3 regions of the Gordonia sp. NPDC062954 genome follow, and region 1 is predicted to be linked to each of the others. Evidence: riboswitches for the same ligand, from Rfam matches in the RefSeq annotation. Region 1 holds a riboswitch; each other region holds the start of a gene.
The links. Region 1 has a riboswitch for S-adenosylmethionine ahead of ACIGKQ_RS08920 (aminotransferase class V-fold PLP-dependent enzyme). Riboswitches for the same ligand answer to the same signal wherever they lie in the genome.

Region 1 (9,553 bases):
GCCACTTCGACCTCGCCGCACTGGAAAACGGCGGCCTGATCACCGCCTGCTCCAACATGTTCTACAGCTCCCCCAACAATCTGCTGATGCCCGGACGCGCCCGCAACATGGGCGAGGGCTGGGAGACCTCGCGGCGCCGCGACGACGGCAACGACTGGGTCCAGGTCCGGCTGGCCGGGCGCGGCCAGGTCAGCCTCGTCGAACTCGACACCAGCTACTTCCTCGGCAACGCTCCCGGCGCGGCGACGGTTCGGGGTCGCGACGGCGAGAACGGCGAGTGGTTCGAGGTCCTGCCCCGCACCGAGCTGCAGCCCGACACCCGCCATCGCTTCGTCATCGACCTCGATCGTCCGATGACCGAGGCGCGCATGGACATCTACCCCGACGGTGGGATGGCGCGGTTCAAGCTGTACGGCACATTGACCGACGATGCGGAGGCCGAGCTCATCGAGCAGTGGGAGCGTGGCGAGGCCTGAGCTTCGCGCGCATCTATCGCGCATCCGCGCATGTCGAGACGTGCGCGGATGCGCGCTCGGTGCGCGGATGTGTCAGGCCTGCAATCGGTGCAGCGCCTCCACCAAACGGTTGATGTCGTCTGCGCCGGTCCCCAGGCCGAAGCTCGCGCGCACCGCACCATCGGGAAAGCCGAGCCGTTGCAGCAGCGGATGTGCGCAGAACTTTCCGTCGCGCACGCCGATTCCCGCTGTGTCACTGAGATGTTCGGCGACTTCACGGGGCGCGTGACCGTCCACGACGAACCCGGCTATACCGACCCGGTCGGTCGAGTCGTCGAAGATCCGCAGCAGCTCGACGCCGGCGATCCCGGCCAGTCCGGCGTCGAAGCGACCCAACAGCTCCGCCTCATGCGTACCAATGGTCTCGAAGCCGATGCCGGCCAACGCCTCGCAGGCCGCCGCGATCGCGATGGCGCCCAGCACGTTCGGTGATCCCGCTTCGTGTCGAGCTGCGCCGCTGCGCCATTCGACACTCGCCGACGCTGCGTCGTCGAGGGTGACTGCCGCCGACGCACCGCCGCCGGCGAGGTACGGGTCGGCCGCGTCGAGCCAGTCCGCCCGGCCGATCAGCACCCCGGCGCCGAACGGCGCGTAAAGCTTGTGGCCGGAGAACACGAGGTAGTCGATACCGTGGCTGACCATCGACACCGGCCGGTGCGCGACGAGCTGGGCTGCATCGACCAGGATGCGGGCGCCGTGTCGGTGGGCCAGCGCGGCGAGCCGGCCGATCGGCAGCACTTCACCGGTCACATTGGACGCCGCGGTCACCGCCAGCAACGCAGCCGGCGCCGCCGCCAACTCCGCCTCCAGCGCAGCCAGGGTGTCCTCGATCGTCGACCGCGCCCGCACCACCCGCGCGCCCCCGGCGCGCTCGCGGGCCGTCCACGGCAACAGATTCGCGTGGTGCTCGATATCCAGGACGACGACATCGCCGCGAGTGGCCCGGGCGGCCAGATTGATCGCGTCGGTGGTGCCGCGGGTGAACACCACGGCGTCGTCGATCCGTCCGCGCACGAAGGCTCGTACCGACTCGCGGGCCGACTCGTACCTGACGGTGGTGACCTGCGAATGATGTCCGGCACCCCGATGGACGCTCGCGTACTGGCCGAGCGCGGCCTGCACGGCGCCGGCCACCGCGGCCAGCGCCGGCGCACTGGCCGCGTAGTCGAGGTTCACATAGCGCACCGACCCGCCTGAGCACAGTGGAACGTGCGCGGTGGCGCCGACGACCTCGGCCAGCGGCGGGATCGGGGTCGGCTGCGGGCACGCGGGCAGCGGCGCAGCCGCGAGTGACGTGATGAATGGGTCTGACAGCACAGTGGACATGAACGCTCCTAGGGAATCCGCACTTGCCGTGGCCACCTCGACCACAGCCGGGTCGTCACCCGGAGCACCCCACCGCGGAGGAGGGTTGCCGGCCAGCGAGCCGGGGCTTGTCACTGGCACTCATGACCCGCATCAACAGTCGCCCATCGGCCCCGGATGAGTCAATTTCCGATCATCGTGAGCGAAACCCGGCGAGCCGCGCCGGTACCGTGAGGTCATGTCCACTTCCGACGGCGACGACCGCGAGGTGTTCGTGCTGTCCCGACCCCACGGCACCGTCCGCGCCCGTGGTCGTCGGCGTGCGTTCACCGACACCGCCGCCGCCCGCGCAGCCCTCTCCACGGGTGACGTTCGGGCCATCACCGGGGCAATCCCTTTCGACCCAGCCGACAATGCGGCGCTCGTCGAACCAAAAGTCCTCGATGTGGACGCCGCACCGCTGACGCCGGTGCCGCCGACACCGCGCGAGGTTGTGTCCATGACGGCCCACCCCGATCCACGAACCCACCGCGACCGGGTGGTCGCAGCCATCAAACAGATCGCCGACGGCGTGGTCGACAAGGTGGTCCTCGCCCGCGCCGTCGACATCGTGATCGGGCAGCCGGTTGAGGTCACCGATCTGCTTGCCGCACTGGCGGGCGGCAATGTCGACCACAACGCCTTCGCCGTGGACGTAGGGGCCGTCATCGGCGACGATTCGTGGCTACTCGGCTCGAGCCCGGAAGTGTTGTTGCGCAAGACCGGTCGGGTCGTCACCTGCCGACCGTACGCAGGCTCGGCACGCCGATCCGCCGACCCTACCGCGGACCGTGCGGCCGCCGAGGCGCTCGCGTCGTCGTCGAAAGACCTTGCCGAGCACCGATTCGTCGTCGATTACCTCCGCGACCGGCTCGCCCCGTTGAGTTCGGATCTGGATGCACCGTCGACCCCCGAGGTCCGCTCCACGGGCGAGATCTGGCACCTGGCGACACCCATCCGCGCGACGCTGCGTGATCCGTCGGTCACCGCGCTGGATCTCGCGGCGCTGCTCAGTCCCACCCCCGCGGTCTGTGGCACACCGAGTGATGTTGCCGCCCAGTTGATCCGCGATGTCGAAGACCCACGCGGGCTCTACGGGGGCGCGGTCGGCTGGTGCGACGACGCCGGCGACGGCGAGTGGATGGTCACCATCCGATGCCTGCAGCTTGCCGCAGATCGCCACAGTCTGCGCACCTGGGCCGGCGGCGGGATCGTGGCCCAGTCCGACCCACAGGACGAACTCGACGAGACCACCGCCAAACTCGCGACCGTCCTCAACGCATTGGGTATAGCGCATGCCTGACGACTTCCTGATCGCCCACAACCCGGAGGAAGGTTCGTCGCTCCTCGATACGTCGCCCAGCGGTTGGGCTGACTCTCCGGTGATCGAGTAGGTCCGAGGCGCCAGCCGAGGGCCGTATCGAGATCAGCCCGCCGACTTCCTCACCCCAGCGCCCGATCGAGATCCGCGATCAGGTCGTCGACGCCCTCGAGCCCCACCGAAAGCCGCACCACCGAGTCGGTGACGCCGATGGCGGCTCGACCTTCCGGACCCATCGCGCGATGGGTGGTGGTGGCCGGGTGGGTGATGAGCGACTTCGAGTCGCCGAGATTGTTGGAGATGTCGACGATCTGCAGGCCGTTGAGCACCTCGAAGGCCCGCTTCTTGCCACCGACGCCGTCGCGGTCGGCGATCTCGAAGGTCACCACGGTGCCGCCGCCCGACATCTGCGCCTTGGCGAGTTCGTACTGCGGATGAGACTGCAGGAAGGGATATTTGACCCACGCCACCCGTGGATCGGCCTCAAGGAACTCGGCGATCCGCAACGCCGAGGACACCGAGGCGTCCAACCGCAACCGCATCGTCTCGAGGCCCTTGAGCATCGTCCACGCATTGAAAGGACTCAACGCCGGCCCGGTGTGGCGCATCAGGGTCTGCACCGGGCCGTCGATGTACTCCTGCTCGCCGAGAACCGCACCGCCCATCACGCGTCCCTGGCCGTCGATGTGTTTGGTCCCGGAGTAGACGATGACGTCGGCACCCATGTCGAGTCCGCGCTGCAGCAGCGGGGTGGCGAACACGTTGTCCAGCACCACCTTCGCACCCGCGGCGTGCGCCAGCTCGGTCACCTTGGCGACGTCGACGAGGGTCTGCATCGGGTTGGACGGGGTCTCGAAGAACACCGCCGTGGTGGGCGTCGACAGCGCATCGCGCCACTGGTCGAGGTCCTCGCCGTCGACGAACACCGTCTCCACACCCCAGCGGGGCAAGATCTCGTTACACACCACGAAGCACGAGCCGAACAGGCTGCGTGCGGCCACCAGGCGGTCACCGGCCTTCAGCAGCGCACCGAGCGCGACGAACATGGCGGCCATTCCGCTGGCTGTGGCGAAACACGCTTGCGCACCTTCGATCTGGCGCAGACGTTCCTGGAACATCTCGACTGTGGGGTTGCCGTAGCGGGAGTAGACGAAGCGCTCGTCCTCACCGGTGAACGCGCGTTCGGCGGCCTCCGCCGAGTCGTAGACGTAACCACTGGTCAGGTACAAGGCCTCGGAGGTCTCGTAGAAGCCGGACCGATCGAGGCCGGCCCGCACGGCCAGGGTGTCAGCCGAAACACCTTCGGGCAGTTGCTTGCTCACGACTGCCGCCAGGGGAGGTTCTGTGCCCGCCAGCCCGCGTTGCCGCGGTGGTCGTCGGAGTCCAGCCCACCTTCGAAGCCGTCGAGCACGTTGTAGGCCTTGTCGACCCCGTCTGCGGTCGCTGCCTCGGCCGCCCCGATGGACCGATGTCCGGACCGGCAGATGAAGATCACCTCGTCGTCATCGGCGATTCCCGCATCGCGCAACTGCGAGACGAACGCATCATTGTGGCGGCCGTCGGGGAAGGTGTTCCACTCGATGAACACCGTCTTCTTACCGATGACCTCGAGATCCGGCACACCCACAAACGCCCACTCGGCCCGGGTGCGGCAGTCCACCAGCACCGACTTGGGGTCGTTCTCCAGTTTCTTCCACGCCTCCAGGGGCGTGAGGTCACCCGCGTAGCTCACGACGTACACACCTTCCAGTCCCCGTCTTCTCGCACCACGACCACATCCGTGACCTGTTCTGAGTCCGGTGTCTCGTCGAAATGCCAATGTACCTGTGCGGTCGCCCGGTCACCGTTCACGGTGATGTCGGCGATCTCCGGGATCACGATCTGCCCGTTCTCCTCGAACGAGACCCGGTTCTGCTCGACGAAGGTGTCCTTGTCCGGGAAGGTGTCGGAGGCGAGTTCCGCAGCGCATGTGGCCTCCCGGTAACGGGTGTAATCCAACTCGTTGCGAGCGGTGTACGCATCGTTGACCGCATGCTGGATGTGCGCTTCGGTACTCATGCGGTCGTCGGCGGGACGGATCAGATACGAGATGCCAATGCCGATCGCGGCGATGGCCACCACACCCAGGGCCACCAGGAACGGCCACGCCGCCTTCCAGGTCGGCGCGGGCGTGGTCTGACCGTCGGAAGGTCCACCGGACTCCGAACGATCCTGATCACCCGCACGCTTGGCCATGGCGCGCAGTCTATCGACCGTCGTCAGACCCCCTGGCCGCGGCACCGGCCCGCCACAGGCGGTTAGGCTAGGGTACCCAACCCAATCGACGTGAGGGCTCCCATGAAGGCACATCGGTCACTCCCCCGCACGGTGCGGATCGCGATCACGTCACTCGTGGCCGTCGCGGCACTGTCGGTCGGGGCATGCAGCGCACCCGATGAAGACAACGCCGCATCGTCGTCGATGCCGGCCGCCGATCCCGGCGCCCTGCCCGTGACCATCGACCACGAGTACGGCGCCACGACCGTCACCGAGCAGCCTTCACGCGTCGCGGCGATGGGTGTGGGCGACGCCGATACCCTGTTGGCGCTGGGCATCACACCGACGACGATCGCGCCGTTCGCCGATCCGACCCAGCGCAGCACACCCTGGAACGCCGACCTACTCGGCGACGCGGAGCCGGTGATCCTGCCGCAGGCCGCCGCAGAGTTCGGCAGTCAGATCCCGCTGGCCCTGCAGACCGATCCGGAGCTGGTCACCGCCGTCGGCGCCGCGCCGACCCGGGAGCAATACGACATTCTGTCGAAGGCGGTACCCACCATCACCCGCCCCGCCGAGTACCCCGATTGGCAGGTGCCGTGGGACGTGCAGACGACCCAGATCGGTCGCGCCGTGGGACTACCCGAACAGGCGCAGGCCAAGATCGACGAGACACAGGGATTCCTGGCCGACATCCGCGAACAGCATCCCGAATTCGCGGGCAAGACCGGCGTGGTGGTCACGGCCTCGCCCGACGGCGGTCTGTCGATCTATGCCGGCTCCGACGGCCGCGGGCAGACCCTCACCGACTACGGGCTCACGTTTCCGGAGTCACTGCAACCGGCCATCACCAACGGCTTCTACGGTTCGATCTCCGCCGAGAACATGTCCATGCTCAACGGCGTGGACGTCGTGGTCGCGGTCGACTGGGACGGCGCCAACGATCGTCTGCGCAACGATCCGGCCTGGTCGCGGCTACCGGTGGTTACCGAGGGCCGCGTGGTCTACCTCGATCAGCAGGTGGGCAGTGCGATGTCGGTGCCCACTGTGCTCACCGTCCCGTGGGTGGCCGAGCAGGCTGTCGCGCCGATCTCGGCGGCCGCACAGCGCTGACCACCGAGGACACAGGTGAGGTTTACCTCACAAGAGATTTTGGCCGACGACGATCAGCGCCTACCGTAGAAGGGATAGGCGCCGCGTCAGCGGCCACCGCCACCGACTTCTTCACCGGAAGTCACCGAGAGAGCCACGGAAAGCATCTATTCCATGAGTGACACCAGCCGCCCGTTGCGGGTTGCCATCGTCGGTGCAGGTCCCGCCGGGATCTACGCCGCCGACGCGTTGATGAAGTCCGACACCGCCAAGGACCGAGGCGTCAGTATCGACCTGTTCGAGCGCATGCCGGCACCTTTCGGTCTGATCCGTTACGGCGTGGCACCGGATCATCCGCGAATCAAGGGCATCATCACGGCGCTTCACAAGGTGCTCGACAAGCCGCAGGTCCGCCTGATCGGCAACGTCGACTACGGCACCGACATCACACTGGAAGAACTCCGTGACCTCTACGACGCGGTGATCTTCTCCACCGGCGCCACCGACGACCGCGCGCTGGGGATCCCCGGCACCGACCTCGAGGGCAGCTACGGCGCCGCCCAGTTCGTCGCCTGGTACGACGGACACCCCGACTTCCCGCGCACCTGGCCACTGGATCAGGAGAAGGTCGCCGTCATCGGTGTCGGCAACGTCGCCCTCGACGTCGCGCGCGTGCTGGCCAAGACCGGCGACGAACTGCTGCCCACCGAGATCCCCGCCAACGTCTACGAGGGCCTCAAGGCCAACAAGGCCGTCGAGGTGCACGTGTTCGGGCGTCGCGGACCGGCGCAGGCGAAGTTCACCCCGCTCGAACTCAAGGAACTCGACCACTCCCCGAACATCGAGGTCATCGTCGCACCCGAGGACATCGAGTACGACGAGGGTTCGGCAGTGGCCCGCCGCGGGTCCAAGATCACCGACCAGGTCGCCACGATCATCGAGAACTACGCCATCCGCGACCCCAAGCAGGGCGCGATCCACAAGCTCTACCTGCACTTCTTTGAGAATCCGGTGGAGATCCTCGGCGAGGACGGCAAGGTCGTCGGCCTGCGCACCGAGCGCACCCAGCTCGACGGCACCGGCAACGTCAAGCCGACCGGCAAGCACACCGACTGGGAGATCGGCGCGGTCTACCGTGCTGTCGGCTACCTGTCGGACAACCTGCCGCAGATCCCGTTCGACCACCAGGCAGGCGTGATCCCGAACGAGGCCGGACGCGTGTTCGACGAGGGCAGCCAACTCACCGGCATCTACACCACCGGCTGGGTCAAACGCGGCCCGGTCGGCCTGATCGGTCACACGAAGGGCGACGCCAACGAAACCGTCGACTGCATTCTCGAGGACATGACCAACGGCGCTCTGCTCTCGCCGAGCCGTCCGTCCGAGGACGCCCTCATCGAGATCCTCGAGGCCAAGAGCATCCCGTTCACTACCTGGGACGGCTGGTACCGCCTCGACGAGCACGAGCGCGCCCTGGGCGCCGCCGAAGGCCGCGAACGCGTCAAGGTCGTCGAGCGCGAGGACATGCTCGCCGCCAGCGAGCCCGACAAGGTCGCCCGCCCCTCCAGCTGAGTCCCGAGCGTTGGCGAGTCACCTCGCCAACGCGCTCAGCACGGCAGCCGACAGAACCCAAAAAATCACCGAGAGAACCCACCCGCACAAGTTCGCGGGCCGGTCATCACAGACCGTGGGTTCTCTCGGTGATTTTTTGGGTTCTGTCGGCGCGAAACCGGGTTCTGTCGGCGCGAAACCGGGTTCTGTCGGCGCGAAACTGGGTGCCGTCGGCGCTACCCAGCGCCGACGGCGGGAGACCTAGCTACCGGTGGGCGGGGTCTGCTGGCCCGGGTTGTCCATCCGGCGGAAGTTCTGCCAGTAGCCGAAGTTGTTGGTCAGGTTCTCGGCCTCGTTGGCGAAGGTGAAGCCGGAGATCGACGACGGGAAGCAGCCGAACCAACGGGTCTCGATCGGACGGACCCAGCGGTTACCGTTCCACTTGGACATCGACTCACCCGGCTTGAGTTCCTTGACGCGCACCGACGCGCCGTTGATCTCGTTGAGGATGACGTTGTGCATGGTGGTGTCACCGATGTTGCGGACCGTCATCCAGCGGTACATGTACCAGGCCTGATTCCACGGCTGGCCCCACTGACCGAAATGGCATTCGATGCCTCCCAGGATCTGCAGATCACCCGGAGTCGCGGCCTGTGCCGGCGCAGTGCCTGCCAGCGAACCTGCCGCGATGCCGACCGTGGCCAGCACGGCTGCCCCCGCACGCTTGAGTGATGCTCTCATCGCCCTCTCCTCTGTTGTCTTCTCGACTGTTGTCTTCTCGATTGCTTCGACTTCTCGACTGCTTCGACTTCTCGACGAGTTGCGCCTGTCGACGCAACGTCCGTGCGACGTGTTGTCTCTGCGACGTGTGGTGTGACTATCGGCCCGCGCCTGCCGAATCGTTACGCACTGCTCAGCATCTTCACAGTCATGAGCGTGATTCGTTATACAACGGATATTGGAACGTTTGGCCCTGACATCGGGGGCGGGAAAGGTTGGTAAGGTAACCCTTTGTGCGTCGAATGACCGGGATTGTGCTGCTCACCGCGGTTCTCGTGGTGGCGCTGCTCGCGTCGGTCGCCATCGGTACCCGCCAACTCGGCTTGAGCGAGGTTCTCGACGCGATCCAGGCCGGCGGCTGGCCACATCTGGCCCTCGCCGACTTCCACGGGGTGCCGTGGCTGGTGCTGGAATCGCCCACTCCCCCGCCCGGCGCCGACGACGTGTACGGCATCGTCTGGGACCTCCGTTTCCCGCGTACGGTGCTCGGCCTGATCGTGGGCCTCGCGATCGGCGCGGCCGGCGCGCTGGCCCAGGGCCACACCCGCAACCCGCTCGCCGATCCCGGCATGTTGGGAGTGAACGCCGGCGCGGCGTGCGCGGTGGTGGTCGGCGTCTACGTGCTCGGCATCCAGAGTCCGATCGCCTACATGGCCTTCGGTCTGCTGGGCGCCCTGATTGCCGCGAGTGCGGT
Region 2 (9,553 bases), on a different contig from region 1:
TGTCGCCGAGGCGGGTGGCACCCAGGGAATCGGCCGCGACACTGTCCAGCTCCACCGGTACCGGTCGGCCGGCGTCGATGGCCTGGTGCAGACACGACGCCCCGATCGGTTCGACCCCGACCATCCGGTCACCGGGTCCCGTCGCGGCGGTCATGCCGCCGAGCAGTCCGCCCCCACCGACACAGACCACGCAGGTCAGCGGACCGTCCACGTCCTCGGCGAGCTCGAGACCGATGGTCCCGGCACCGGCAACGATGTCGGGCAGGTCATAGGCGTGCAGTGCCAGCGCACCGGAGCGCCGGATCATCTGCGCAGCCGCGTCGGCCGCGTCCTGGTAGCGCCGACCGATCAAATGAACATCAGCGCCCAACGCTCGCAGCCGCTCCACTTTCACCGTCGGCGCGGTCTCGGGGATTACAACGGTGCAGCGGCAACCGGCGATCCGGCCCGCCCAGGCCGCGCCGATCGCGGCATTGCCGCCCGAGGCCACCAGCACGCCGGCATCGTCGAGTCGTCCATCGTTTGCGGCATGCAGGACCGCGTTGAGGCTGCCGCGCGCCTTGAAGCACCCGCCGAGCTGCAGATACTCCAGCTTGATGACCACCTCGACGGGCCCGTCCACCGTGGGCAGTGCAGTTCGAAGCGTCGGCGTGCGCCGCAGATGCCCCGCGATCCGGTCTTGTGCCGCGATGACATCGGCTCGGGTCACGGCGTCGTTCGACATCGGATGAGTGTCCACGTCCGGTCACGCTAGTCGGAGTGGAACAATGGTCTCCCGTGACCGCGATACGACTAGACGGCAAGGCCACTCGCGACGAGATCTTCACCGACCTCGGAGCCCGCGTGGAGAAGTTGCGGGCCGCCGGCATCACCCCGGGCCTCGGCACGGTCCTCGTCGGTGACCACCCCGGATCGCAGTCGTATGTGAAGGGCAAGCACTCCGACTGCGCGCGGATCGGGGTGGCCTCGATCCGCAAGGACCTGCCGGCGGACGCGACAACCGAGGAACTCAACGCGGCCATCGACGATCTCAACGCCGATCCGGCATGTACCGGCTACATCGTGCAGTTGCCCTTGCCGCGGCACCTCGACGAGAACGCGGCACTCGAGCGGATCGATCCCGACAAGGACTCCGACGGTCTGCATCCCATCAACCTCGGGCGACTGGTTCTCGGCAAGGAGGCGACGCTGCCGTGTACGCCGCGCGGCGTCGTGCATCTGCTGCGGCGATACGACATCCCGATCGCCGGGGCGCGGGTCACCGTGATCGGGCGCGGCGTCACCATCGGTCGCCCGATCGGGCTGTTGCTGACCCGCCGCAGTGAGAACGCCACTGTCACGCTCTGTCACACCGGCACGCGTGACCTCGCGGCGGAAGTTGCCCGCGCCGACATCGTCGTGGCCGCCGCCGGCGTGCCGCACCTGATCACCGCGGACATGGTGAAGCCGGGTGCCGCCGTCATCGACGTGGGCGTCAGCCGCACGGATGCCGGACTCACCGGCGATGTGGCTCCCGACGTATGGGAGGTGGCCGGACACGTGTCGCCCAACCCCGGTGGCGTCGGGCCGCTGACTCGCGCGTTTTTGCTGGTCAATGTGGTGGAACGGGCAGAGGCGCAGCTGGCCGAACGGGCCCGGGTGGGAACGTCGGGGTGACGCCGGCCGACCGGGACCCTACGGCCCGCGGCTCCGTCACCAGGGTCCGGCGTGGCCGCAACGCAGCGCGGTTGCGCCGCTACCTGGTGCAGATTCCGTACTTCGTCGTGTTGCTCGGTCTGCTCGCCGCAGCGGTGCTCGTGTTGTTCGACCGCTGGCGTCGCGGCGCTTTCGTCTTCGGGTCGGTCTTGCTGCTCGGTGCCGTGTTACGTGCCTTCATTCCAACCTCAAGAGTGGGATTGTTGCAGGTCAGAAGTAAATTCTTTGACGTCGCCGTGATGGCGTCGGTGGGCTCGCTGATCTTGTGGCTGGCGACGTCCATCGATCCGTTGGGCACAGATTGATTACAATAGAGATCAACATGTGACCTGACGGCCCCCGACCGGGGACAACACAGCTGGAGAAAACGCATCACTTCGACGATCACCACCGATGACTCGACCACCGCCGACACCTACACGTCGATGGGTGTGTCCGCAGGCGAGGGCATGATCCATTTCGTCCTGCTCACCCGCGACGACGTGGGTCGCAACGTGGTCGACACCCGGGTCATCGACATCGATCGAAGCGACGGCCTCGACATGGCGGGTCGCGTGAACGCCGGCATCGACCTCATGCTCACCGCTGCCCGGGACGCCGGTCGGCGTGTCGGACCCATCGGCGTTGCAGCGCGCACCGCCAAGCAGCGGCGCGATCTGGCCTCGCGGGGCAGCGGTCCGCGTCGTCAGATCCATCTCGTCGACGAGGGCGACGCTGTGGTGGCCTATCTGTCGGCAAGCGGGCGAATCGACCGCTACGCGTCGGTCGTGGTGGCCGATTGCGGTGATACGGGGATGTCGCTCTACACCGTGGATCCGTCCTCGCAACGCATCTCGGCGCCGATGCGCTCGCGTGCGCTGGCCGGCCGTGACGTGGACCGGGCGCTCGTGGCCGAGCTGACCGCTGAAGACACCCACCGCGACAGTCACCTGGCGCGCGGCCGTCGCAGCGCACTCCTCGCGGCCTGCCGCGCCGCCAAAGAAGAGGTCACTCCGCACGGTGACGATTCGGTCGTGCTGGCCGAAGGCCGCGGTCATCCTCGCCTCACCAGCGCCGTGATGGAGCGGGCTCTCGCTCCGATGGTCGCCGAGGCCCGTGCGGTGATCACGCGCTATCTGTCCGAGAGTGCGGTGCGTGACGCCCGCCCGGAAGCCGTCGTGCTGGTCGGTGGCATCGCGAATCTGCCGGCCGTGCGTGCCATGCTCGACACGGCCCGCGTCGAGGTGGTGGTGCCCGACGCCCCGGAACTCGCGGCATCGGTCGGCGCGGCGATTGCGGCCCGGGCACAAACCTCGGCGGCAACCTCGCGATTGGCGTTCATCGGTGGGCGGCGCAACCGGGAATGGCTCTCGGCCACTCCGCTGGCGGTGGTGGGGGCGATCCTCGCGGCTGCGACGATGACGATCTATGCGGTGAGTTCATCGTTGGCGGGTCACAACGCCCCGGCGCCGTCACCGATACCGCCGGTCGCCACATCCATCGAGTCGGAGACGTCCACGACGACCGCCCAGACGTCGAGCACCACCACCGCCGCCGCACCGGCGCCGCGGACCCCGCAGCTCCAACCTGAACCGATGGTGCCGACGACGCAGCAGCCGCAACCGCGGTGGGACGAATCACCGGGATGGGCGACCACGGAACTGCCGCCGACCGCAGAGTCGGGCCCCGCCACGTCGACACCGACACGCACGCTGCTGCCGTATCCGCTGCCGTCGTTGCCGTGGCCGCCGGGCACCCGCCCCACCCCGACCCTGCCGGAGTTCATCCCACCGGGACTGCTGCCGCAGTCGTCCACGCAGGCGCCACCCGCGGCACCGGTGACGCCGACCACGACGACGCCGGCGCCGCGGCGCGCGGCTCCGGAGGATGCGGCGCCGGTGTCCACCACACCGACCACGACAACGCCGACCCCGGTCCGGTAGCGCCGATCAGGCCGACGGCCGTCGGGTCGGGTCGGGTCTCAGGCTCGGGCGATCTCGGCGGTGCGCTTGAGAAGGTCGCTGATCGCGTCGAATTCGGTCAGGAAACCGTCGTGACCGTTGTCGGAGTGCAGTACCTGCAGTCCGCCGACGCAGTTGCCGAGTTGCTCGGCGAGTTCTTCCTGCAGCCGTATCGGATACAGGCGGTCCGACGCGATCCCACCGACGATCACCGGAACCTGGCAGGCACCCAGGACGTCCTCGACGCGGCCCCGGTTGCGGCCGACGTCGTGATGGTTGAGCACCTCGCTGAGTACGACGTAGCTGCCGGCGTCGAAGCGTTGGGTCAGCTTGTCCGCCTGATGCTGCAGGTAACTGTCGGCGGAGTAGCGACCACCGTGCAGGGGTTGTTCGTCGGCCTGGGGATGGTTGGCGAAGCGACGATCGAGTTCCACCTCACCCCGATAGGTGAGATGGGCGATCCGCCGGGCCACACCCAGTCCGGCGGTGGGAGCACGGCCCGTGCGGTGATAATCGCCGTTCTGCCATGCGGGATCAGCCTGGATCGCGGCGATCTGAGTGGTCTGGGTGCCGATCTGATCGGCAGTCGCCCGGGCCCCGACCGCGAGCACCAGTGCGCTGCGCACCATCTCCGGATATTCGATGGCCCACTCGAGCGCCCGCGCGCCGCCCATCGACCCGCCGACCACCGAGCCGATTCCGGTGATCCCCAGGTGATCCATCAGGATTCGTTCGGCGCGAACCTGATCGAGCACCGTGATCTGCGGAAAGCGAGAGCCCCACGGCCGCCCGTCCGGGGCCGGCGATGCAGGTCCGGTGGAGCCGCGACATCCGCCGAGCACGTTGGCCGAGATGACACACCATTCGTCGGTGTCGATGGCGAGTCCGGGGCCGATCAGCCCGTCCCACCATCCAGCGGTCGGGTGCTCGTCGTCGGCGGGGCCGGTGACGTGTGAGTCACCGGTCAGCGCGTGCAGGGTGAGGATGACGTTGTCGCGGGTGGGCGACAATGTCCCCCAGCGCTGGAAGGCCAGGGTGACATCGTCGAGCCGTTGGCCGTTGTCGAGAGATACCGCACCGATGCGGACGCTGGACATCGCCCCGTCCGGCATCTGCTCCCAGTCGGGGCGATCAGCGGGCTGGGTTTGCGGTTCGATACTCACCGACACAATTCACTCACTCTTCGTCACACTCGATTGTCGACGCATTGGCCTGTTGTCACATGAATGCTCTTGTCCCACACATCACTTGGCAGCAGCAAACCCCAGTTCCAGGTCGGTGATGATGTCGTCGATGCCCTCGATACCCACTGCCAGCCGCACCAGACCGGGGGTGACGCCGGCGTCGATCTGCTCCTGCGGGGCCAGTTGGCTGTGGGTGGTGGAGGCGGGGTGGATCACCAGTGATCGCACATCACCGATGTTGGCCACGTGACTGTGCAACGTCAGTGCGTCCACGAACTTCTTGCCCGCATCCACGCCGCCGATGATCTCGAAACTGACGATGGCGCCCTGCCCCTTCGGCAGTAGCTTCTGGGCGCGGTCGTACCAGGGCGACGACGGTAGGCCCGCGTAGGCCACCGACTCCACCTGAGCGTGACCCTCCAGGAACTCGGCCACGCGACGTGCGTTGCTCACGTGGCGTTCGATGCGCAGACTCAGCGTCTCCAGTCCCTGCGCCAACAGGAAGGCATTGAACGGAGAAATCGCCGCGCCGGTGTCGCGCAGCCACTGAACTCTGGCCTTCAGGGCAAACGCCGGGGCACCGAGGTCGGCGAACACCGCACCGTGATAGCTGGGGTCCGGTGTGGTGAAGCCCGGGAAGAGATCGACGCCGTCGCGTTGTACCCGCCAGTCGAAGGTGCCGCCGTCCACGATGGCACCGCCGATCGCGGTGCCGTGGCCGCCTATGTATTTGGTGGCCGAGTGCACCACGATGTCCGCGCCGTGGGCGAGCGGGTTCAGCAGATACGGCGTCGCGACCGTGTTGTCGACGATCAGCGGCAGGCTGTTACGGTGCGCCACCTCGGCGATGCCCTCGATGTCGAGGATCTCGTTGTTCGGATTGGAGATGGTCTCACCGAACACCGCCCGGGTGTTGTCCTTGATGGCCGCCTGCCAGGAGTCCAGGTCCTCGGGATCATCGACGAAGGACACCTCGATGCCGAGCTTGGGCAACGTGTAGTGGAACAGGTTGAATGTGCCGCCGTAGAGCCGTGGGCTGGAGACCACGTGGCCACCGGTCTCGACGATGTTCAGGATGGAATACGTCTCGGCGGCCTGACCCGACGCGAGCAGGAGCGCGGCGACGCCACCTTCGAGCGCGGCGATTCGCTGTTCCACCGCATCCTGGGTGGGGTTCATGATCCGGGTGTAGATGTTGCCCGGTTCGGCGAGCCCGAAGAGATCAGCGGCGTGTTGGGTGTCGTTGAAGACGTACGACGTCGTCTGGTAAACGGGCAGTGCCCGTGCATTGGTAGTGGGATCCGCCGTCTGTCCGGCGTGGATCTGTTTGGTCTCGAAGCTCCAGTTCGACGTGGGATCGACGACGTCGGAGCCAGTGGAGTCAGACATGACCATGTCCTACTTTCTGCGGTCGGCAGGGTGCAACGACCCTGGTGGGGTCCGACCTTCGGACCCGCGCTTGCCTCGGAGTGCATCTGCATTCCTCAACCCGGTCATCACCCGGAGCACCCCACCGCGGTTGGAGGGTTGCCGATCAGCAAGCCGGGGCTTGACGCTGATGCTCATGACCTGGCGTCAAGGATATAGCACGCCCCTGCGCGGCTGAGAACCGTGTTGTTCGCGGTGATCGGAACACGCCTGGATCGGCAGGTCACAAACTGAGAACAACTGTCGTCCGAAAGGATGAACTTCGGCCGTAATGCGACTGAAACCCCAGGTGAGAGTCGTTAGTCTAACGAACGATGATGCGGTCTTTGAGATCGCGGATCTAGGCTGTCGCCAGCCCAGGCCCTGCGACGAGAAGAGATCTGATGCCTGCTCGGTGCCGTTCGGCACACCGGATGACGGTCGTGCTCGTTGCCATAGCGAGTGCTCTCGCGGTGGCTGCCGCGTACTGCCTTCCGGCCGGCGTGGCCCGGGCGGATTCGGACGACGACTACGACTGTGGTGCGGGCGCCGTGATCATCGTCGGCGGGACGAATGACCCGGACGCGGCGAACATGATCGGCGTCAAGCAACGCTTCAGCGGCACCGGAATCGATGACACGCCCGGGACCGCCGACGACGACCCGCGCTACGCGGACGCTCCCTACAAAGTGATCAACGCCGACTATCCGACGACCCTGTGGCCGCTCGGCGCTGCGGGCTACGACGACAGCGTCGCGCAGGGCAACGCCGCGACGAAGCAGGCGATCGCGCGCTACCAGTATCACTGTGACACGCCGGTGGTGGTCGCCGGCTACTCGCAGGGTGCGCGGGTGGCCGGCGACGTCCTCTCCGACATCGGCAACGACCGCGACGACAAGGTCGTACTGCTCGACGAGCACGGGAACCCGGAGCTCGACGACGAGGGCGAACCGATCGTCGTCGACATCAGTACCGACGACCTGTCCGGCGAGCTCTACGCCGATCCCCGGCGGGTGGGGGACAAGACCGGCCGTGGCATCGAACTCTCACTGATCGGCGTGATCCCCGGACTCACCATGAGCGGCGCCCGAGAGGGCTATGGCAACCGGGGTTTCGGTGAGCTCGAGGACTCCGTGGTTTCGGTCTGCGTCCAGGGCGACCCCATCTGCGACCTGCCCGACCCGCTATACGACCCCATCGGGACCGTCGACGGCCTGGTCGGCTATTTCACCAAGCACGGTCTGTACAACTGGCAGATGTATCGCGATCCCACCGAACCGGTATGGAACACGGGACGCGTGGTCGATTGCGGAGCCGACCAGACCGACTGCATCGCCGAGGCGGACTCGGCCATCATCGGCGTCATCCGCGATGGTGCCGAGACGATCGGGCTCGACGGTACGAGGATCCGCGATGTCCTCGCCGATCGGTGGACCGTCGATCTGCCCTATGGAATCGAGCTGTCCAACCTGCAGCCGGTGGTCCGCGTCGTCCAGGACGTCCTGCCGCCGCTGCCGAACGTCGGCTACGGCGGCTATCTTCCCGATCTGTTGGTGTTCGAGAAGATCCTCAATGGAGTGGTCGAACGGGCACCCGACGATGTCAAGGAGGGCGTCGCCGCCCTGGCCGCCAGCGCCAAGAGCATCGTGCTGATCCCCGCCAACTTCGTGAAGTACTGGGCCGGCGAGATCATCGGACCGCTGCCGACCCGCAGCACGGTCGTGGGTCCGCACGTCACGGAAGAGAGCGCCGACGATGCGCCCCGACAGGTCACCTTCTTGCGTGCGATGTCGCAGGTGACGGACATCGAGTCCGAGGCGGTGGGCCCCGAACGCTCGACGCCCTCGGAGTCCGGGGCCGTTACGTCGGCAGTGGCACCTGACTCGGGGCCTGAATCGTCACCGAGCGCTACGCCACCGAACGCTACGCCACCGAGCTGGCCGACGACGGCCGACAGCTCGACGACCACCTCGGTCCGCCCCACGCCGACGAGTCCGTCCACGACGGCCGACACCTCGCCCCCGTCTCCGACGACACCGCCCGCCTCCTCGTCGGGCACGGCTTCCTCGACGGCCGAGGTGCCGGCACCGATCGAGACGGACACGTCCGACCCGAACACCCCGACCGAGGAGAACACCGATCCAGACGACGGCGAGGGCGACAGCAGAACCGAGCCCGGCCCCGCGACGGGCGTGACCGGCACCGGATCGGGCTCCGGCTCGCCGAAGGTGGGTACGTCAGACGGCGACAGTCCGGAGGATGGCGAGTAGCCGCGCACCCGTGTGAACGAACTCACGCCCGGCTCGGGGAATCACGTCCGGGGAGGCCGTGGTTGGTGACGGAGTGTCTTCAGCCCCTGCCGATTCCGCAGCCCTGACCGTCGCCGACCGCGCGCCGGTTCCCCCGTCGGTGCGGCGGTGGGCCATCATCGCGCTGGCACTGGGCGGCTTCGGGATCGGTACCACCGAGTTCGTGGCGATGGGATTGTTGCCCAACATCGCCGGCACCCTGGGGATCAGTGAGCCCACCGCCGGTCACGTCATCTCGGCGTATGCCCTCGGGGTGGTGGTCGGAGCCCCGTTGATCGCTGCGCTCACTGCCCGCGTCCCGCGCCGGACCTTGCTCATCGGTCTCATGGTCGCGTTCACCGTCGGCAACCTCGTCACGGTGCTGGCACCGAGTTACGGCCTGTTGATGGCCGCGCGCTTTGTCGCCGGTCTGCCGCACGGCGCCTACTTCGGGGTGGCGGCTCTGGTCGCCGCGCACCTGGCCGGCCCGCGTGATCGTGCCAAGGCAGTGGGCAAGGTGATGCTCGGGTTGTCGGTGGCCAATGTCGCGGGTGTGCCGATGGCCACCTGGCTCGGTGAATCGCTGGGTTGGCGTTCGGCGTTCGCACTGGTGGTGGTCATCGGTCTGGCGACGATCGTGGCGCTGATGCGCAGCCTTCCGCCGCTGGCCGACATGCGGGTGACCAATCCCATGACCGAATTGGGCGCACTGGCCCGGCCGCAGGTGTGGTTCACCCTGCTGATCGGCGTGGTCGGGTTCGGCGGCATGTTCGCCTACTACACGTACTTGAACTCGGCGCTGACCACGGTGGCGGGTGTGCCGGTGTCGCTCGTACCGGTGGCGATGATGCTGTTCGGACTCGGCATGGTCAGCGGCAACATCGTCGGCGGCATTCTCGCCGACCGCAGCGTCCCGTTCGGCATCCTCGCCGGCCTCATCGCCACCTCGGTGTCCCTGGCGCTGTTCGCTTTGACCCTGCAGAACGCCTGGGCGGCAATGATCCTGAGCTACGCCATCGGTCTGTCGGGGGCATCGACG
Region 3 (9,553 bases), on a different contig from region 1:
TCGTTGACCAGACTGATGTCCTCGTACCATTCCACCGTTCGGTCACCATCCCAGATGAAATCGATGTCGTACGCCTTAGGGTCGCCGCCCCAGGCATCCATCCACAAGGTGAGATTCACCGCGCCGGCCTCGACGGTATTCGGCAGCTGGTCTGCGGGATCTTCCTGCCACGGGTCCAGGTCGAGTTTCAAACCTGCATCGGTACGTTGGACTTGGTGGGACCCGATTCCTCGCCCTTCGAAGTCCACGGCCTGGTCCAGCGAAACCCCTTTCTGGATAAAGTCGACGATCTCGTCGGCGTCCATGTCTGTCTGCCCGAGCCACGCGGCGGCCGTATCGAGCGCTACACCAGCACGGACAAACACGACCGCGGCGCGGATCGGGATATTCGATGAGGTCCAGGCATGCGCCTCTGTCAGCGACAGGTCTGCTCCGAGAGACGTCGCGGTGTCCGCCGGCGGAAAACCGGAGTCAACCCATTCATGCACGGTGACGATGTCCACGTCGCTGTCCAATAGTTCGACAGCTTCGGTCACCGACAGTCCGGTGCCGAGCCATTCCTGTGCGGTGTTGGCGTCAAGCCCCCTGGCGTGAAATCTCACGGCCACGTCTGGCGAAACGTCTGCCCCCATCCAGTCGCTCCAGGCTGAGGCAGGGACTTCCGATGAACTCCAGTCGACGAGCGTCTGCCCACGAACACCGGCCCTCCGCATCTCGACTACATCCGAGATATCGACACCTGACTCGACCACTCCGATGAGACCCTCCGCGTTCCAATTCTCGATCAATTCCAGGACTTCGTCGAAGGTGACATCGTCTGATAAATAGCCGACAATGCGAGGTAGGGTCGACGGCTTGTGGCGAGCTGACCTCCACCGGTTCACGTGGTCGGGCGTGAGGCCTGCCTGCGACAACAACTTTGGCCATTGGCCGATATTCTGCGAAGGGACACCGGCCGATCGCCAAGCCATAAACTCATCCGGGTCGAGCCCCGCCAAGATGGCCTCCCTCAGCCTGTCGGGCGTGGGTCCGAAGCGGGCTAGCACACTAACCCACGGCCTCACATCGGCAGGTGTTTCAAACACTGCTCTGGCGATCGTTAGATGGGCATCTCCCAACCCCAATTTCAGCCATTCGTCGTCGACTCTCGCCGCGTCCGTCATCGGTTCGCTCCTTCACACCCTGCATGCTCTGCGACGACTGACACCCAGGGTGCACTACGGCACGGCACGTCCTCCGACAGCCCCTGATAGCGGCCAATGAGCGAAGTTCGGTCGTCCAACACATTCAAGCTCAGGTTCGTCACTGTGTGCAGCAGCGCCGACAACTGTGGCTCGTGCGCGGCCGGCCGGTGCGGGCGCAGTAGGTCACAAACGTGAGTAGGGCTCTGCCAGAAGATTGGCAGCGGCGCCGATGGTGAGTCGATGCAGTTCCACCAGGGCGTCCTCATCAAGCGTTCTGGAGATGTAGCCGCCGGCGAGCACGAACGCCGTCGCTAGAGCGCCCTGTTGGCACCAGTCGAACACCATGCGCTCCCGACAGGCGAGTACGTCGGCGGTGATGTCGTCCAGACCGCCCACAACGCAGTCTTCGTGGGGGTCCATCCCCGCGTTGTACAGGCACAGATCGATCGCGGTGGCATCGACCTGGGCCAGTGCCCCCTTGATGGTGGTCAGGTACTCGTCGGCGCTGTGCACCAGCGTCAGGGTCGAGTTGGCCTGCCCCGGGTAGCGGTCGAACGAGCTGACCGACACATCGACCTGCGTGATGCGCTCGTCACCTTTGATGAGCTGGGCGGTGCCGCCGCCACAGTGTGCGTCGAAGTCGAGGATCAGCACCGACCGCGCTGCGCCCTCGTGCAGCAGTCTCTTCGCCGCGACTACCAGGCCATTGAAAGTGCAGAATCCTGCGCCCTCGTCGTAACGCGCGTGGTGCAGTCCCGAGGACAGCGAGCCGGCCACGCCCTCATCCAGGGCGCTGCGTGCCGCTGCCACGACGCCGCCGTTGCACGACAGCACCATCTGCCACAACGCGGGGTCCCATGCGAATCCCTGCGACTCGGCAAGCCACTGCGGGTTGCCGGTCTGCACTGCTGCCACATACTCGGGGTCGTGGACGCGGGTGAGGTCGCGCACGGTCAGCGGCGTCGGAGCGGTGACCTCGACACCCTCAATCGGGTCGCTGGCCAGTGAGTCGGCGATCCAGCCGGACTTGCGGGTGGTGTCGAAGCCGTACCCGGCGGCGACGTAGTCAGGGTGGTAGTAGAGCTTCACAGAGATCGGTCTCCTTTCGGTCGGTCCTGGGTCAGCACGCTCGCGGGGTTGTGTGCCCACCGCGTTCGTGAGCGGGTAGTCGGCGGTTGTCAGATAACGCGAATCTCTTCGACTCGCAGCCTCCGGCGGGGAGGCGCTCTTGCCCGGCACCGGTCGGTGCGGGCCGCTTCGGCCATCCGGGCCACCCATGAACGTGGGGTTGGCGTGCCGCCCAGCCGGAGCGTCGGGGTCGGCGACTCATGAAGCGTCATCAATATAGCGAGGCGCACCGACATTCTTCTTGAGTCGCAGGCATCTCGAAGGCGCTGCAGCCACCGCACAGCGCCATCACTACGGCACCGTCAGCGAGCACTACCGTCTTGAATCCACCGCCAACCTCGGTGAGTCTGCCGGTCGGTCGCACACGCGAACAAGGACCAACGTCGGCCGTGCCAGGCAAAGATCGCCACCTGGCCGAATCGCCCTCCGATATCGCGGGCACGGGCGTCGGTGAGTCCGAATACCGCCCTGCTGGTCTCGTGATAATCATCATCGAGGCTCAGCCCAACGGCATGCATGAAATGAACACTCTCGGTGTCTAGTTCATGATCCAACACCGACAGGCGAGCAGCATTCTCGTCACTCGTGGGCACGGAGTCGGGCTGGACAGCTGTAATGACATGCAAAGGGCCAAGGGGTGGCAACACCTCGCCGCTCTCGGCTGGCCAAACCGTTCCACCCCCAGCGGGACTGTCGATGTGAACCTTGGTCCTGAGGTACTGCTTCCACAGATCGTCGTCTTCTGCATGGCGCACCAGCTCGCCTCGGTTTGGCCACACAAAGTCTGAGTGCGCGTGCTTCGATCGAGCCATTAGTTCCCCCGAGAGAGACGCCGAGATGTCTCGACGTCTTCGTCGTTGGCGGCAGGACGAGACTTCAGAATGCCATCGTACGACTCCGAACTACGCGCGAATCCGGTGCGACAGCCCTTCTGCAACGCGGTAAGTGGGTCACACATCCGGGAACCGGCACGCAAAGACGCTCGTGCTGCCCATACCGATGTCACCCCGTGCGCTCGCCCTCATCCGATTTGGTCAGGGTCGGGGGTGCCAATTGACGAGTAAGTCAGCAACATCGGACCGACATCGAGCATTCCCAGATACTCGTTGCCCTTCAGCACGTTCAGTGATCCATCCCAGGCATCCGGCAGTTCCTTAAAGTTGGCAACTGAGTTGTCGAAGCTGGAGGCCTGCTCCCACCACTGGGCGAAGCCATGATCGGGGGCGGGCCGGGCAGCAGCTGCTTCGGCCGCAGCCGCGCGCACGCGATCGCGCTCTGTTGTTTCATGATCAACAAATTTCCAAGGCTGGCCGATCGTTTCAGCGATCCATGCCGCTTCGGCGGCCAAATCGGTACCGGACTGCTGCGCGACCTCAATAACCCTATTGCGAAGCACCTGCGGCACTTCCTCGGCCGTAGCGGTTGGATTATTCCACTGCACAAGAACATTCGGGAGTGTACCGTCAACCAGCAGCTTGGTTCCGTCCTCCTGGTACCGCGCCAATTGAGGGCCGTCACTGACAGGGCCGAGGACGCAGTAGTAGGGCGCCGATGGGTGTCGGCGGTAGTACATCAGGTATTCGGCCCCGTCGGGCAGGGCACAAACCTCCATACTGGTGACCGTCGGACCCATCGGGTTGAACCAGATCGCCACACTGACGGTTTGACGACGCTCCATCCACAGCAGGCGACGGTCGGCGGGCTCGTCCTCGGTTTTTTGCCTGCCCGCAAGAGCCGGTCGAGCTTGTTCGGCGATCGACGCGATGACCCATTCCGCTCGTTGTGAAGAGTCGTTCAGCAGGCCGCCTTGCGGCTCCCACCGCAATGGAACCCGGGCGATTTCACCGAGGACATCGCTCAGCGTTGAGGTGAAGCCCCACAGATCTGCCGCCGACCTACCGTCGTAGGAGCCAAGCTGTTCTTGACAGCGAACCTCTGACATCGTGTTCCACTGCTGATAGACGAGATGACCGGCCTCATAGCTCCAGCCACCCAGGAGGTTCGTCTCGGAATCAACAAAGAGATGCCACGTCATCGCCGAGAGTTGTTCGGCAAGCGGGTCTGAGATCCTGTCAGCGCCCAACTTCAGGGAACTCTGCCAGCATTCCCCGGCGATGGGATGCCGTGCATAGCCTGCGTTCATGTGCACATCGCGGCCGTTGAACGTACCTATGGGCAGTCTCATCTGATTCCGGTCGCACCAGACCTGAGCCCGCGGCACGTCGACAATCTCGGCGATGGTCGAAGCTGCGTCCTCCACGGAGGGCAACTGGTACTTCGTAAGGTCCAGTATCCACTCTGGTCTGCCACGGATTGTCTCCAGCAGGTAATACGTCGCATCGAAACTCTGCCGCGGTGCACTCCGCCGAGGAGGGTGACCGTAGGCAGGTACGCCACCGACAACCGACGCGAGTCGCTCTGCGATGACATCCGACATCCACGCGCTCAATTTGGCCTTCTCGGACAGGCGCAGGATGAATGTGTCCCAATGCGGAGGAGCACAAATCGCGACAAGGGCGTGGATGGTGTGATCAACGGGGTTGTAGGCGAAACTCCAGCCGACGGCATGGCGATTCAGCGCAAGGCAGATGTGTGACGCCAGTGTGCCGCTGGACACGTGCTCGACGATAAGGGTGCGGACCCGCCACTTCACTCTGCCATCCGGTAGTACTTCGACCGACGTGGTCTGTGCCAGTCGAGCCTGCCAGTAGGTGGCTTCCGACCCGTTGACCTCGAGCCACTCATCGTCGGCCCAGAAGAACCCACGAAGATAGTTCGCCAGAAGTGTCTCCGCTGATACCGGGCTACTCATCTTTCACTCCCACTTTGCTTTTGATCTCCGCGGACGGAAGTTCGAACACATCGATGGCCCCGAGACCCCTCACGAACGGGTCCGCGCTGAAACCCGGAACGCACGTCGTGTTGGCTTCCTGCCGTGCGCGACCCGGCCAAAAGACCCCGTGAACCAGTCAGTGCGATGACATTCCCGCCGCCACATCGTAATTCACACAGGCTGGCATCCCGGACGAGGAGCTTGCATTCGCCGGAGACCACCGGGAAGTGCTCCAGCGGTGGACCCTCGTCATTGCCGGCTTCGTAGCGGGCAGTCACATTGAACGCGGTCGACGCCACCATTTCAGGCTCCCACCACTGACCTCGTCACCACCACAGCCGCCCCTACCCGGCAGAACACCAGTTCCAGCCGCGACGCACGTTCCCCCGTTGCCTGGCGCAGCAGTTCCGCATAGATCGACAGCTGAGCCCAGTACGCCTCGAGCGTCTCCTGCGAGACTCCGACGTCGGTCTTGTAGTCGACGATCACCAGCGATCCGTCGTCATCGCGGTAGATGAGGTCCGCAATGCCTTCAACGACGGTCTCGCCATCAGGGCTCAAGCCGGCGAGCTGCATCTCGCGCCAATGCTCGCGTTCCGCCGAACGTCGAACGGGAGCGGAACTCAGGGCCGACTTCGTGAGCGCAACGAAATGGTCGATATCCGCCAGGCCGGCAGCGGATGCCGCCAGTCGCGCGGTTGCATCAATCGTGTCGTCATCTGCACTGAAATCAACCTCCTCCAGGACCGCGTGCAGCGCAGTCCCCAAGTCGGTTCCGCTGTCGAGGCTGGGAGTACCCGCGGTGACGACGTCGGGCTGCGCCGAGGATGCGAGTAGACCACCGTCGCGGTAGAGCCCAAGCAGCTCGGTCGCGCCGACATCACCGGGGTGCGCGATCCGGGTCGCCGAGTAGGACGCTGGCAGCGCCGACACCTCAGCAATCCGAGCGGTCTCCTGGGACCATTCCTCCAACGTCTGCCGGTCTTGCGCGGCGATCGGTTCATCATCAACTGGAACCGGGTCACTAAGATCGGGAACGATATTGGATACCGCATCGAGGCCCGGAGCGAGGACTTGGCCCCACGACGCACGGTCACCCACATACCCCGACACCGCGAGGTGACTTTCCGCGCGAGTACATGCGACGTACAGGAGCCGAATCTTTTCGGCTTCGGTGTGCTGCTTCTCGACTTCGTTGACGTCGGCATAGCCGTGCGATTTCACCGTCGCGGATACAGACACATATGGCCGATTGTCGGAACCCCACACCAAAGCTTCTGATACCGAACGGAAACCGGTGCTCATTCCGGCCAGCACCACCATCGGGAACTGCAGGCCTTTGGCTGCGTGAATTGTCATGATGCGTACGGCGTTCACGCCGATCTCCGGGAGCACGGTCTCGGCCACACGTGCGTTCTCATCCGCCTGGGTCGCTGCCCAGTCGAGGTAGTCGCGTAGTGACCCGCCATCCGCGCCGTACCAGGCTCGTGCCTGATCGATAACGAACCGCAGTCGTCGCCACACATCCCGGTGGCGCGGTGAATCCATCGATACCTCGAACACACGACGTTCTCGGGCGAGTCGCGCCAGGAGCCCGCCGGGATTGAGGTCGCCCAAATCGAAGGACAGTTCACGCAGATACGCAAAGGCATCCGCAACCGGAGACTCGCCTTGGCCGTCCGGTGGATCGACGTGGAAGTTCCAGTGACCACCCGCTGTGCGCCAACGAAGGAGATCATCATCGCCGCACCCGAAGAGTGGACTGCGCAACGCTGCTACGAGCGCGGCTTCATCGGCCGTGTTGGCCAGTGCCCGGCATGTGACGAGCAGATCGTGCACCTCCTGCGTGGAATACACGAGGCTCGATGCCTCGGACCGAAACTCGATACGAGCCTCGTCAAGCGCCTTCTCCAGCGCTGGCAGGACGGTCCGCGACGGGATCAGGATGCAGATGTCCTTCCACAGCAACGGCTCGTGAGCAAATCCATCGTCCCGCGGAGACTCCTTGCACCATTCCGCATTCACGGCGGCGTCGACGGTCTTCGCGACATCGCGGGCCTCGCGAGCGCGGATCACCTCCGCCTTTCCGAGTGACTGCTCATCGGCAACAGGTTCGTCGTTGTCGGGGAAGACGAACGGCGTCGGCCCCCACACCGCATCCCATTGCGGCCGGCCAGGCGCGGGCGCGAGTGGGGTGTAGTCAGGCTGGATGTGGTGCTCACCTACGACAAGTGCACCAAAGACCACATTGATCCAATCGATGACCGGGCGAGTGGACCGGAAGTTGGTGGTCAACTGAACGATGTCGTCGTCAGGTGTGTTGTCGCGCGCGGACATGAAGGCGGCGATGTCGGCGCGGCGGAAGCGATAGATCGACTGTTTCGGGTCACCGACGGTGAACAACCTGCCCGGGCTATCGGCGCCCGCGACGATGCGCTCAGCGATCTCGAGCTGAAGAGGATCGGTATCCTGGAACTCGTCCAGCAAGATGCGCTGGTATCGCGCATGAGCGCTGGCGGCGACGCCAGGCTCACGCAGGACGTTCCGCGCGTGCACGAGCAGGTCGTGAAACTCCAACTGCCCACTGCGTTGCCGGATAACCGCCTCGTCGAGGATAAGTCGCGAAAGGTGGTGGATGACCACCCGCACGGCACCATCCACATACGCGCCGCGAACCTCGGGTCCGATTTCCTCGCGCAGCGCCTTCATCGCCGCACTGACCATCTTCTTCTGTGGCACACCCCCGCGCCAAGCTGCACCCTTACCGGCGGTGCCCGGTCCAGGACACTTCGAGATCATCGGTATCCATGCGGTGGTATTTCGTTCGGCGTCCAGCGAATCGCGCCACTCCCGCAGATCCTTGTCAATTCTGATTGCCAGCGCGTCGGTGAGGTCAAGGCAGTCCTCAAGGCCAGCGATGATCTTGTCGGCTTCCCGCAAGATGCGGTCGATGTCCGCGGGTGCGATGCCCTGGGGGTTGTCGTCGAGTGTTAGCCGGTCCCAGTTTCGGTCCAATGCGTCAGCGAGCGTGCGGAATTGGTCGAGCGAAGCACCGGCGGCGAGGATGATGTCCATCGCGTCGATGACGACGCCCGGCGCATCGGTGAACAACAAGGTCCGCATACGACGCCAACGTTGCTCAAAGGACAGTTGCGAACCCATGGCGTCGACGACAGTGATCCGCGGCGGTACCCCCGCCTCGAGCGGATGCTCACTGACGATGCGAGCGGCGAATGCATGCAGGGTGCCAATTGAGGCGGTGTCGATCTGGTCGAGCGCTTCGCGGGCACGGTGGCCTTCATGTTTTGCGAGTTCGACGCGAATACGTTCACGCAGTTCTGCGGCGGCCTTCTCGGTGAACGTAATGGCAGCGATCGCATCGAGCGCGATGCCATCGTTCAGCACGAGTTGACAGATTCGGCGGACGAGGGAGTGAGTCTTTCCGCTGCCGGCACCGGCTTCGACGAAGAGTGTATCTGCGGTACCTGTGGTAATTCGATCTCGGGCCGCAGCGTCGGCAAGTTCCGAGGTGGTCATTGTGCACCGTACTTCTGCGTGTAGTCGTCGAGTTCATCGACGTTCTCGAGGCTGGCCCAGGCCCGTCGAAGGCTGGTTCTGCCAATCAAGTCGATGAGAGGGTCGTCGAAGAAGGATTCCGGTGTCTTGGGCGGGAAATGGCCAGCCATGATCTCGTGGTGGATGAGTCGGAGATCCGCGCGGAAGATCTCGACGACAGGGTCGGTGATGTCGTACCCGACTTCACCGAACTTTCCAGCGGAGGAGGTGAACCAGTACCGGGCACTTACTTGATCGCCGAGCGTGCGCGCGAAAAGACCATACGTGGGGAGCTGAACACGCTTGCCACTGTCGGTTGGGTTTGCCTCGGTGATGTCGTTGTACTTCTTGGCTTGTCCACTCTTGTAGTCCGTGACACGGATTCGTCCGTCGCGGTGTTGGTCGATGCGGTCGACGCTGCCGGAAAGGAACACGTGGGCATCCCCGAGATCGAACGAAATTGCGCTGTCGTTTTTGAACTCGTCCTCGACGGCTACGGGGAGCCATCCTGCCGCGCGGTCGACGGTGTCGTGGTCATACCAGGTACTAATGTCACGGACGAGCGCCCCGCGGTCTTTCGCCCACAGCTGCGCGAGCCAGCCTGGGTTCTCGGCTTCGGCCTCGCTGAGGATTCTGTCCGCGATGTGTTGCAGGCGGCCGTGGTCTGGGTCGTCGCCCGCGATCATGCTGCCGATGTACTCCTCGAAAACCTTGTGTAGCCGAGTGCCCTTCTCGATCGCGTTGATTTGAGCCACTTCGTCTGGGTCTGGGAGACCTCGCAACCCCAGCACTTTCTCGAGGAAGAACCTGTACGGACTCTCCACCCACATCTCGAGGCCTGTCGGGGCCACAG

Region 2: it holds a riboswitch for S-adenosylmethionine, as region 1 does, so the genes downstream of both, ACIGKQ_RS14440 (bifunctional o-acetylhomoserine/o-acetylserine sulfhydrylase) here and ACIGKQ_RS08920 (aminotransferase class V-fold PLP-dependent enzyme) in region 1, are expected to answer to the same signal.
Region 3: it holds a riboswitch for S-adenosylmethionine, as region 1 does, so the genes downstream of both, ACIGKQ_RS24720 (hypothetical protein) here and ACIGKQ_RS08920 (aminotransferase class V-fold PLP-dependent enzyme) in region 1, are expected to answer to the same signal.

Annotation. Positions count from the first base shown of each region.
Region 1 covers NZ_JBITWL010000006.1:187,880-197,432, reverse strand. The annotation lists gene alc (allantoicase) at 1-476, shown strand, start outside; gene ACIGKQ_RS08920 (aminotransferase class V-fold PLP-dependent enzyme) at 549-1,841, opposite strand; SAM riboswitch class IV at 1,856-1,969, opposite strand; gene ACIGKQ_RS08915 (isochorismate synthase MenF) at 2,059-3,162, shown strand; gene ACIGKQ_RS08910 (O-succinylhomoserine sulfhydrylase) at 3,303-4,502, opposite strand; gene ACIGKQ_RS08905 (rhodanese-like domain-containing protein) at 4,499-4,912, opposite strand; gene ACIGKQ_RS08900 (DUF4878 domain-containing protein) at 4,909-5,415, opposite strand; gene ACIGKQ_RS08895 (ABC transporter substrate-binding protein) at 5,518-6,549, shown strand; gene ACIGKQ_RS08890 (FAD-dependent oxidoreductase) at 6,703-8,100, shown strand; gene ACIGKQ_RS08885 (hypothetical protein) at 8,341-8,820, opposite strand; gene ACIGKQ_RS08880 (iron ABC transporter permease) at 9,102-9,553, shown strand, end outside.
Region 2 covers NZ_JBITWL010000014.1:8,947-18,499, reverse strand. The annotation lists gene ACIGKQ_RS14465 (serine/threonine dehydratase) at 1-724, opposite strand, end outside; gene ACIGKQ_RS14460 (bifunctional methylenetetrahydrofolate dehydrogenase/methenyltetrahydrofolate cyclohydrolase) at 778-1,656, shown strand; gene ACIGKQ_RS14455 (DUF3017 domain-containing protein) at 1,653-2,000, shown strand; gene ACIGKQ_RS14450 (Hsp70 family protein) at 2,121-3,617, shown strand; gene ACIGKQ_RS14445 (homoserine O-acetyltransferase) at 3,656-4,804, opposite strand; gene ACIGKQ_RS14440 (bifunctional o-acetylhomoserine/o-acetylserine sulfhydrylase) at 4,880-6,208, opposite strand; SAM riboswitch class IV at 6,270-6,389, opposite strand; gene ACIGKQ_RS14435 (cutinase family protein) at 6,631-8,496, shown strand; gene ACIGKQ_RS14430 (MFS transporter) at 8,600-9,553, shown strand, end outside.
Region 3 covers NZ_JBITWL010000048.1:2,371-11,923, reverse strand. The annotation lists gene ACIGKQ_RS24725 (hypothetical protein) at 1-1,163, opposite strand, end outside; gene ACIGKQ_RS24720 (hypothetical protein) at 1,368-2,273, opposite strand; SAM riboswitch class IV at 2,404-2,518, opposite strand; gene ACIGKQ_RS24715 (DUF3293 domain-containing protein) at 2,615-3,124, opposite strand; gene ACIGKQ_RS24710 (hypothetical protein) at 3,334-5,124, opposite strand; gene ACIGKQ_RS24705 (UvrD-helicase domain-containing protein) at 5,449-8,682, opposite strand; gene ACIGKQ_RS24700 (PD-(D/E)XK nuclease family protein) at 8,679-9,553, opposite strand, start outside.